DNA from 3 places in the Exiguobacterium sp. MH3 genome. Region 3 is predicted to be linked to each of the others. Evidence: a T-box and tRNA genes for the amino acid it is inferred to sense, from the RefSeq annotation. Region 3 holds a T-box; the other regions hold tRNA genes.
The links. A T-box is a leader RNA that pairs with one kind of tRNA and senses whether it is charged. The one in region 3 lies ahead of U719_RS11640 (valine--tRNA ligase), so its partner is inferred to be a tRNA-Val.

Region 1 (3,285 bases), 1.5 Mb from region 3:
TTGCTTTAGAAGCGAACATGAAGACATGCCCCCGATGTTTCCCGTCGATGGTAATGGGACTGTCCGTCATTAAAAAGTCACGCATCGTCACGATTTTTCCTTGTTGACGGTAATCGAAATCCGTATGCTCTAGCACACTTTTCATCTCATTCGACAAAGGTCGTGACGCTTCGAGTTGTTTTCCATCTGCATCAGTGATCACCACAGTAAACGATGAATCTGCTTCCATCATGCTGACATGGCGCATTGTCGTTTGGTCATAGGAATCGACAAGGACATCACGATGGGTATTTCCTCGGTTCAGTAAACCGTCCACTACTTCCTGCGTTCGTGTTTGAGATAACTGATAATACAACGTCCCAAACAACACACTGCCACAAATTAAAAATGCCGCAAGCACGATTCCTCCGACCGAGTATGAAATACGACGCATGACATTTCCTCCCTTTCTCTTCACTTTAGTATAGCGAAAAAAAACACGATCGACGCTGACAAACAAAACTGTCACCTCATCTGCACACGATTTGCACATACGCTGGGTATAGTAATAAAGACTAGTGAATTGTGAATTCAGGAGGATTTTAATATGAAAAAATCATTGACGTTAACCGCACTGGCTCTTAGTTCTACGCTTTGGCTCGGTGCATGCGGATCCGCTTCAAATGACGAAGGAAGCAATAGCGACTCACACGACATGTCTCATGGAGATATGATGCATTCGAGTGATGGAAAGATACCGTCTGGTCTAAAGGAAGCCAGTGATCCGACTTATCCGAAAGGAAGCAACGTCACGTTGACGACGAATCATATGGATGGAATGAACGGAGCTAAAGCAACGATTGCGGGAGCTTATGATACCGTCGTCTATGCGATTAGTTACAAACCGACCAATGGTGGAAAGATGGTGAAAAATCATAAATGGGTCATTCAGGAAGAACTCGATCCCGTTCCAACGAAGCCACTGCAAGTTGGTGATGAAACGACTGTCAAAGCGGATCATATGAAGGGTATGGATGGAGCAAAAGTGACGATTGATGAAGTAAAGGAAACGACGGTCTACATGGTGAACTATGAACCGACGGACGGTGGAGAGATGGTGAAAAACCATAAATGGGTCACAGAAGATGAGATAAAGAAATAATAAAAAAAGCCCGCTTTTCCTATAAAGGAAAAGCGGGCTTTCGGTATGATTCTGACTGGGCTCGAACCAGCGACCTCTACCCTGTCAAGGTAGCGCTCTCCCAGCTGAGCTACAGAATCATGTTTGCAGTACGTTATGTACTTGCTAGGACATGTATTAATATATCAAGAAACTAAAAGGCTGACAAGTCTTTTTCTGAAAAAAAATAAAAAAATTAAAATGGAGGAATTGAACCCCGCTTCCTCCATTTTGAATGACTTACAGGAAGGTCGACACTTGATCAATCGGTAAACGTAGTGCCGGACGCTTTTTCGCATCTTCAACCGCTTTTCCGACAGCAATCAACATGACCGGTACATACCGTGACTCGGTGATGAACGTTTCCGCAAAACGTTGATGATCGAATCCACCCATTGCGAGTGTTGATAATCCACGCGCTTCTGCCGCAAGCATCAATTGCATCGCAGCAAGGCTCGCATTCGACATTGCCGCATCGCGCCCATAGGCTTCACTTTGATAAGCACCTTCTACCTGTGCCTTGATCGAATCAAATAAATCCTCTGTCATGCCACCTGCTTCTACTGCTGGACCGTACACCGGATTGTAGTTTCGATTAGCTTGAACATCACCTAAGATCGCAATGACTGCTGAAGCCGAAGTGATAGCCGGCTGATTGTATGCGATCGGTGCAAGCTGTTGCTTCGCTTCTTCCGAATGAAAGACCGTGAAATGCCAATGTTGCAAATTCCAAGCACTCGGCGCCGCTGTCGTCCATTCTAATAGTTCTTCTACTTCCTGTTTTGAAAGCTTGAACGTTTCGTCGTAATGACGAACGGAACGTCTTTCTGTTAAGACACGCATTGTATCAAGTGTTGTCTGTGTCATGTATAAATCCCCCTTATCATTATCAGATTACTTAGATATCGTAGCATGTCTCTTTTTCATTGTCCTCTATCAGTACTTCAAATGAATTAACTGTTATAAAACAACAGTTGACATTCAACTTCTGTACTAATACAATAAAATCAAGAAAAAAGATCATTGCGTTTACTTTGAAGGAGGAAAAACACATGGAACAACCCCTTTACCAAGAAGCATCTGCTGCATTCTATCGTGAGCTTCCCGTCAAGACGTGTGCCCATTGCGGAAAAGAGATGGATGAACAATGTGAATCCTATCAAACGGAATGCGATGAGTGTGCTGTAACAGAACACTAATAACACATGAAACAATCACTTACTTAGTGGTTGTTTTTTTATTTCTTTTAAATTCTTTCTAAATAAATCAGTATTTTTTAGAAAAATCGATTTTTCGTCATCTTTTTGTCATCTGTTTGTTACAAAAGAAACAGTCAGAATGTTACATTATCTGTATATGATATTTTTGACAAAAGGAGCGACAGACAACGATGGATCCATTTACCTCAAGCCACGCTAGCGAACTCGGTCCACGACCGCGTACAAAAAAAAGAAAGTTTTTACCTCGGTTTTTCTTACTTCTCACACTTGTCTTTCTCGGAGTTGGGGGATATGTCGCTTACCGATACGTGTTTACTCCTGAACAACAATCCATTACGACAGGCAAATCCATTACTGAAGTACCTGTCGTCAATATGGAAAAAGCACGCGTGGAAAAATGGAATGGTGTGACGAAAAAAGTCGCTTATTTAACATTCGAGGATGGTCCATCCGCATTAACACCGGACTTACTTCGAACATTGGATCAACTTCAGACTCGTGCTACTTTCTTTTATCTCGGATCACAAGTAGAAGCTTTTCCGCAAGAAGTCAAAGCTACTGCTAAAGCTGGACACTATATCGGATTACACGGGGAAACACACGATTACGATACATTGTACGAAAAAGGAAAGTATGTCTCAGAGATGCAAAGTGTTCAGAAGAAAATCCATGAGTTGACGAAGCTAACACCACATTTGACACGACCACCTTATGGCTCTGATCCCGGCATCACGAAAAAAATGGCATCTGCCATTCATTCAGCAGACTTCCGCGTGTGGGACTGGTCAATCGATTCAATGGACTGGTATTACAAAGATAGTGCAAAAGAAGTAGCGAATACGGTCATTCGGCGAGCAGAGCGTCCATTTGAAATCATTCTCTTACATGAACAACCACAAGCCATCA
Region 2 (3,285 bases), 1.5 Mb from region 3:
AATAATCGTCAAAGCGAACGGTAAGAAGAACTTACCAGTAATACCACCGACAAATCCAATCGGTAGGAAGACGACGACGGTCGTCAGCGTCGATGACGTGATTGCTTTTAGAATCTCTTTTGTCGATTGTTCGATGATCTCATCCGTCATACCGGATTCGGATTTTCGGACGCGCCGGAAGATGTTCTCGATGACAACGATACTATCATCGACAACACGACCGACTGCAACAGCCATCCCACCAAGTGTCATGATGTTCAGGGAGATATCTTGCCAGTTCAAGAAGATAGCGGCGATGAGTAATGATAATGGAATCGAGACGATGGCGATGATCGTCGCGCGGATATTCCGCAAGAATAACAGAACAGCGAGTGATGCGAAGAGGGCACCAAGTAATCCTTCTTTGACGAGTGTCGCAACGGACTCCTCGATATCCTTCGCTGAATCAATCCCAATCGTATAGTCGACTTGGTCGTCATATTTATTGAGAATCTTCGTGACTTCATCTGCGATTTCGACTGTATTGGCATCTTGTTTTTTCGTGATTGCCATCGATAAGGAATCTTTTAAATCGTAACGCGTTTTTTCACTTTGTTGTGAGACGGCTTCGATTTTTGCGATATCCTCTAGGCGAATCGGTTCTGCAGGTTCAGACGCCTGATCTGCAGCTGCTCCACCTGTTGTACTTGGTGGACTTTGCGTTGCACCTTGTGGTGGACCGCCAGCAGATGAACCACCTGTTTGACCGTTACTTGATGAACTAGTCGCACCTGCAGCAGGTGTCAATTGTAGATTTTTGAGTTTATCTAGATTTTCTAGTTTTTCCTCAACGCGAATCGGAATTTTCGAATCGTTTTCTGATAGCTGACCAGATGGGAACGAGACATACTTTCCATTGATTTGTTCCTTGATGCTCGAGAGCGAGAGACCCGCTTCCGTCGCTTTCTCCTTATCGACGGTGATTTGAACGAGATCATCCTTATAGCCACCAACCGAAACGCTGTTGATTCCTGGAATCTTATTAAGTTCAGGTTCGATATCTTCCTTTAGGATTTTTTCGATGTCTTTACCATCCTTACTAAAGAAAGAGATGTTATAGATTGGGAATGAACCAAATGACAAACGATTCAATTTCGTCGTTGCTTCCTCCGGTAGATTCGCATCTTGGATGGCAGCATCGATTTGTTGTTCGACCTTATCCATATCAGTATCGAACGGGAATTCGATGTTTAAGATACCGATACTTTCGTAAGAAGAACTTGTTAGCTTGGTAGCCCCTTCAATTCCTTTTAGAGAAGTTTCAAGCTTTGAGACGACTTGTTTATCGACATCGTCAGGTGATGCACCAGGGTAAACCGCTTCGATTGAAATCTGAGGAAACTCGATTTCCGGGAACTGGTCGACTTTTAATTGTGAGAAGGAATACACGCCTCCTAAAATCAATAGGATTGCAATGATGAAGACAGCAACCGAGTTCTTCAAACTAAATCGGGTTAAAAAGTTCATATGAACGCTCCTTTCTTTTTATATGTGCTTATTTACATAGTAGAGGACACTCATAGAACCCGCAACTTTAAAACTGTTTTTATTTAAAAAGATCTTTTTGAAAAAAGATAATTTTTTTATGAAAAAGGCTTTACACTTTTCGATATGCTGCTATAATAAAAACATACCCAGTAACAACACAGCATGATTCTGTAGCTCAGCTGGGAGAGCGCTACCTTGACAGGGTAGAGGTCGCTGGTTCGAGCCCAGTCAGAATCATACCGAAATCGTTCCTTTTCGAAGGGACGATTTTTTTTGCGTTAAAAAAACTATTCCCGAAATCAATCAGGAATAGTTGGAAGGGAGGTAAATTGTTTTATTGAATTTCGAGGTGAAGATCGCCACGCTTCGTCCACCCTGCGACGGTCGTCAATCGATAGAAGACGAGCGTCAAGACGCCAGGTAGAACGACACCAGTCAAGAAGAAGACGAGGAACGCCTGAGGACCTTGGTTGACGAAAATATTGAGTGGGGCAATCATCGAATTTAATCCAAGTCCTGCGAGTTCGTACGGTACTTTCAAAGAGAGAAGAAGCGTCGCGACAGGAGCTGAAATCATCGCTGCGAGAAACGGTGCAACGACAAGACGTGGATTTTTAACGATATTCGGGAATTGTACTTTAGGTGTTACAAAGAATGAAGCAATCAAACCACCTGGATCCGTCTGACGGTATGCCATCAACGTGAAGCCGACGAATTGAGCGGAACAGCCAATCAGTGCAGCGGCACTTGCTACAGGATCAAGTTGCAAAGCGATAGCGAGTGCAGCGGACGAAGCAGGAGACATCAATAAGACACTAAAGATGAGTGCGATGACAAGAGAAGTTGCGATTGGAGATGATTCAACGGATGCTGTGATCATGGCACTGAATTTTGTAAGGAGTGGTGTCGTGACGGCAGCAGCACCGATTCCAGTCACGCCGCCAGCAAGGACAGCACTCATCGGGATCACCATCATGTCAAATTTCGTTTTTCCAGTCATGCGTTTTCCGACGTATACAGCGACAGCAGCTGCGAGTAACGCACTGATTGGCTGACCGGGTACAAGAACGAGTCCAGAAGCAGTCGATTGAAGAGCGGCACCACCAATCGTCGCTGCGATCATCGCGCTGAACAGGACAAGTGTGTTTCCTCCGAGCTGAAAGGCAATACCGGCACCAAGCGCAGGGGCGAGTAGTACTTTTGCGACACCACCAATCGTCAGTAGCATTTGGATATGTAGAAGATTTCCGAGCGTCTCAATCAGGAGTCCGACACCGAGTGTTACAAGAACGGCATTTGCCATTCCAGCTGATACTTTTACCATTCGATCCATCGCATATTCTTTCAACGTTGTCATCCTCTCTATCTATCTCTATTTTTTGCCATGAAAAAAGCCTATCCGTTTTTGGGATAGGCGCCACTCATTCTGTGCGGGCGCCTCATTCGATGCATCGAAAGAAGGGCCCAAAAATCATTTCCGTTTCATCATCGGAAAAGTTTTCAGTCCCTCATGCATAGAATAATCAGTCGGCCGACTTGGTTAAATGGCTGTTGCGTCGGAATCATTCGATCGTGCCCCTCTCTGTGAATTTTTCTAAGCCTAACATGCTCTTGATTAATAATCAATATTTTCTGACAATTTATTTTTTCCTGAAATCTGACAGGAATTCACGGTATCATCGGGAAATCCTAATGTACCAACAATGGAGGCGTTTACATGAAAGTGATGCTTTTTACAGATATTCATGGTAATGCATC
Region 3 (3,285 bases):
TGACGGCTGACACACCAGTCACGGATGTTTTCCATCCAGCGCACATACGTGTTCTCAAAGCGTTGTGGAACGAAGTTGACCTTGTCTGGTCCTTGTTGCTCCTCAAGTGCTTTTTGCGCGAGTGGTTCCATTTTAACGAACCATTGGAGTGAGAGATACGGCTCAACGATCGCGTCTGAACGCTCCGAGTGACCGACAGAGTGCAAGTGTGGTTCGATTTTGATTAGAACACCTTCTGCTTTTAAATCTTCAACGATTTGTTTCCGGCATTCGAAACGATCCATGCCTTCGTATTTCCCTGCGTTCTCGTTCATCGTTCCATCTTCATTCATGACGAGGACACGAGGTAACTCGTGACGGTTACCGACTTCGAAGTCGTTCGGGTCGTGCGCTGGTGTGATCTTAACGACACCTGTACCGAACTCCATGTCGACATAGTCATCGGCAACAATCGGAATCTCGCGACCAACGATTGGTAACGTGATTGTTTTTCCGACGAGGTGAGCATAACGCTCATCCTTCGGGTTCACGGCGATCGCTGTATCACCGAGCATCGTCTCAGGACGTGTCGTCGCTAGTTCAACGTGACCTGAACCGTCCGTTAGTGGATAGCTGAAGTGATAGAACGCACCTTCGATATCCTTGTAGATGACTTCGATATCCGAGATCGCTGTTTTCGTCGCTGGGTCCCAGTTAACGATGTATTCGCCGCGGTAGATTAAGCCTTTTTCGTAAAGTTTCACGAAGACTTCTTGAACCGCTTCTGACAATCCTTCGTCAAGCGTGAAGCGCTCCCGTGAATAGTCGAGTCCAAGACCGAGTTTTGCCCATTGTGCACGGATCGTTGACGCGTACTCTTCTTTCCATGCCCATGATTGCTCGAGGAATTTCTCGCGCCCCATTTCAAGACGTGATTGTCCTTCTGCCCGCAGTTTTTGTTCGACTTTTGCTTGCGTCGCGATACCGGCATGGTCCATTCCTGGTAGGTAAAGAACGTCGAATCCTTGCATCCGCTTCATCCGTGTCAGCATGTCTTGTAACGTTGTGTCCCACGCGTGACCAAGGTGCAATTTACCTGTGACGTTCGGTGGTGGAATGACGATCGTGTACGGCTCTTTTTCTGGATCCTGATCGGCTTTGAAATAGTCACCTTTCTCCCAAAAGTCGTACCATTTTTCTTCCGTTGCCTGCGGATCATACTTCGTTGGCATTGATAATTCCTGCATCCTGATCGCTCCCTTTTTGTCCATAATAAAAACGGCTTCTCTCGTCCTATGCTAAGGACGAAAGAAAGCCGTTGCTTTTTTCCGCGGTACCACCTTAGTTCATCCAAAATCGGATGCCCTCGAGCCACGTAACGTGTGGAGGACGGATATCGCTCGTAAGACTCACGATACCAGCTCGTGGGGTGACCTTCCTCCTGTTCGCCCGTCACATCTTTCAGCCAAGGATGTGTTCTCTACGCCGGTACGAATACAGGACTACTCTTCCCGTCATCGCTGTTGCCATTTTCTTCTTTACTCATTTTAGCCGAGACTTCAAGCAATCGTCAAGAACTGCTTAACGACCAAATTCAACTTGGAGTTCTTGGAACGTCAATTCGACGGCTTCAATCGTCCGTTCGATGTCTTCGTCCGTATGAGCGATCGACAGGAAGAGACCTTCGAATTGTGACGGTGGTAAGAAGACACCACGCGCCGCCATCTTTTGATAATACGAACGGAACATCTCAAGGTTCGATGTTTTCGCTTTTTCGAAGTTCGTGACGCGTTCATCCGTAAAGAAGACACCGAACATCGCACCTGCGCGGTTCGTCGTCAGCGGAATGTTGTATTTCGCTGCAGCGTTCAGGTAGCCTTCTGACAGACGGCTTGCTTTCCGGTCGAACTCTTCATAGTGTTCTGGTTTCAATTGTGTCAGTGTCGCTAGACCAGCTGCCATCGCGAGTGGGTTCCCGGATAACGTACCCGCTTGATAGATTGGACCTTGTGGTGCAATCTGTTCCATGATGTCGCGACGTCCGCCGTAAGCACCAACTGGCATTCCGCCGCCGATGACTTTACCGAGACACGTGATGTCCGGTGTGACACCGAAATGTCCTTGGGCACAGTGGAATCCGACACGGAAACCAGTCATGACTTCGTCAAAGATCAATAAGGCACCGTTTTCCGACGTGATTTCCCGTAAGCCTTCGAGGAATCCCGGTTCTGGTGGCACGAAGCCCATGTTCCCAGCAGCCGGTTCGACGATGACACCGGCGATATCGTCGCCGTGTTTTTCAAACGCGATTCGGACAGCGTCCAAGTCGTTGTACGGAACTGTCAGCGTCATGCTCGCGATTTGCGCCGGAACGCCTGGTGAATCTGGTAATCCGAGTGTCGCGACACCTGAACCTGCTTTGATCAAGAGCGAGTCACCGTGACCATGGTAACAGCCTTCGAACTTGAGGATTTTCGTCCGACCTGTGTAGCCGCGTGCAAGACGAAGCGCTGCCATCGTCGCTTCTGTCCCTGAGTTGACCATCCGGACGACTTCGACCGACGGCACCCGACTGATGACGACTTCCGCCATCGCTGATTCGATTTCCGTTGGTGTCCCGTAGCTCCAGCCACGTGTTGCTTGTTCTTGGATCGCTGACGTGACGATTGGATCGGCATGACCGAGAATCATCGGTCCCCATGACAAGACGTAATCGATATACTCTTTTCCGTCGATGTCATAGAGCTTCGATCCTTTTGCATGATCTGCGAAAATCGGTGTCATCCCGACTGATTTATAAGCACGGACCGGGCTGTTGACACCACCCGGCATGAGCGGGAGTGCCCGCTCGAATGCTTCTTTTGATTTTGAGTTCTGGTTAATTAAGCTCATTTCGACCCCTCCAGGTAACGACAAATGTCTTTTGCGAAATAGGTGATGATTAAATCAGCGCCTGCTCGTTTAAAGCCAAGCATCGTCTCAAGGACGATTCGTTCTTCGTCGATCCAGCCGTTCAAGGCTGCGGCTTTGACCATCGCATACTCACCCGATACGTTATACGCGACGATCGGTAAATCGATTCGCTCGCGCACATCACGAATGATATCCATGAACGCAAGCGCAGGTTTGACGATCATGAAGTCAGCTCCTTGATCAACGTCCGCTGTTGCTTCGCGGAACGCTTCGCGACGGTTTGCTGGATCCATTTGATAACCTTTCCGGTCGCCTTCTCCCGGTGCCGAATTTGCTGCATCACGGAATGGACCGTAATAAGCAGACGCATATTTAACACCGTAGCTCATGACC

Region 1: it has a tRNA-Val gene. The T-box ahead of U719_RS11640 (valine--tRNA ligase) is inferred to sense a tRNA for this amino acid. The anticodon was not compared.
Region 2: it has a tRNA-Val gene. The T-box ahead of U719_RS11640 (valine--tRNA ligase) is inferred to sense a tRNA for this amino acid. The anticodon was not compared.

The regions. Positions count from the first base shown of each region.
Region 1 is NC_022794.1:520,626-523,910, reverse strand. It holds gene U719_RS02635 (HAMP domain-containing sensor histidine kinase) at 1-433, opposite strand, end outside; gene U719_RS02630 (YdhK family protein) at 587-1,141, shown strand; tRNA gene U719_RS02625 (tRNA-Val) at 1,188-1,260, opposite strand; gene U719_RS02620 (nitroreductase family protein) at 1,400-2,026, opposite strand; gene yhfH (protein YhfH) at 2,212-2,358, shown strand; gene U719_RS02615 (polysaccharide deacetylase family protein) at 2,688-3,285, shown strand, end outside.
Region 2 is NC_022794.1:531,458-534,742, forward strand. It holds gene U719_RS02670 (efflux RND transporter permease subunit) at 1-1,506, opposite strand, end outside; tRNA gene U719_RS02675 (tRNA-Val) at 1,692-1,764, shown strand; gene U719_RS02680 (PTS transporter subunit IIC) at 1,862-2,884, opposite strand; gene U719_RS02685 (metallophosphoesterase) at 3,245-3,285, shown strand, end outside.
Region 3 is NC_022794.1:2,195,130-2,198,414, forward strand. It holds gene U719_RS11640 (valine--tRNA ligase) at 1-1,226, opposite strand, end outside; T-box leader at 1,277-1,506, opposite strand; gene hemL (glutamate-1-semialdehyde 2,1-aminomutase) at 1,561-2,871, opposite strand; gene hemB (porphobilinogen synthase) at 2,868-3,285, opposite strand, start outside.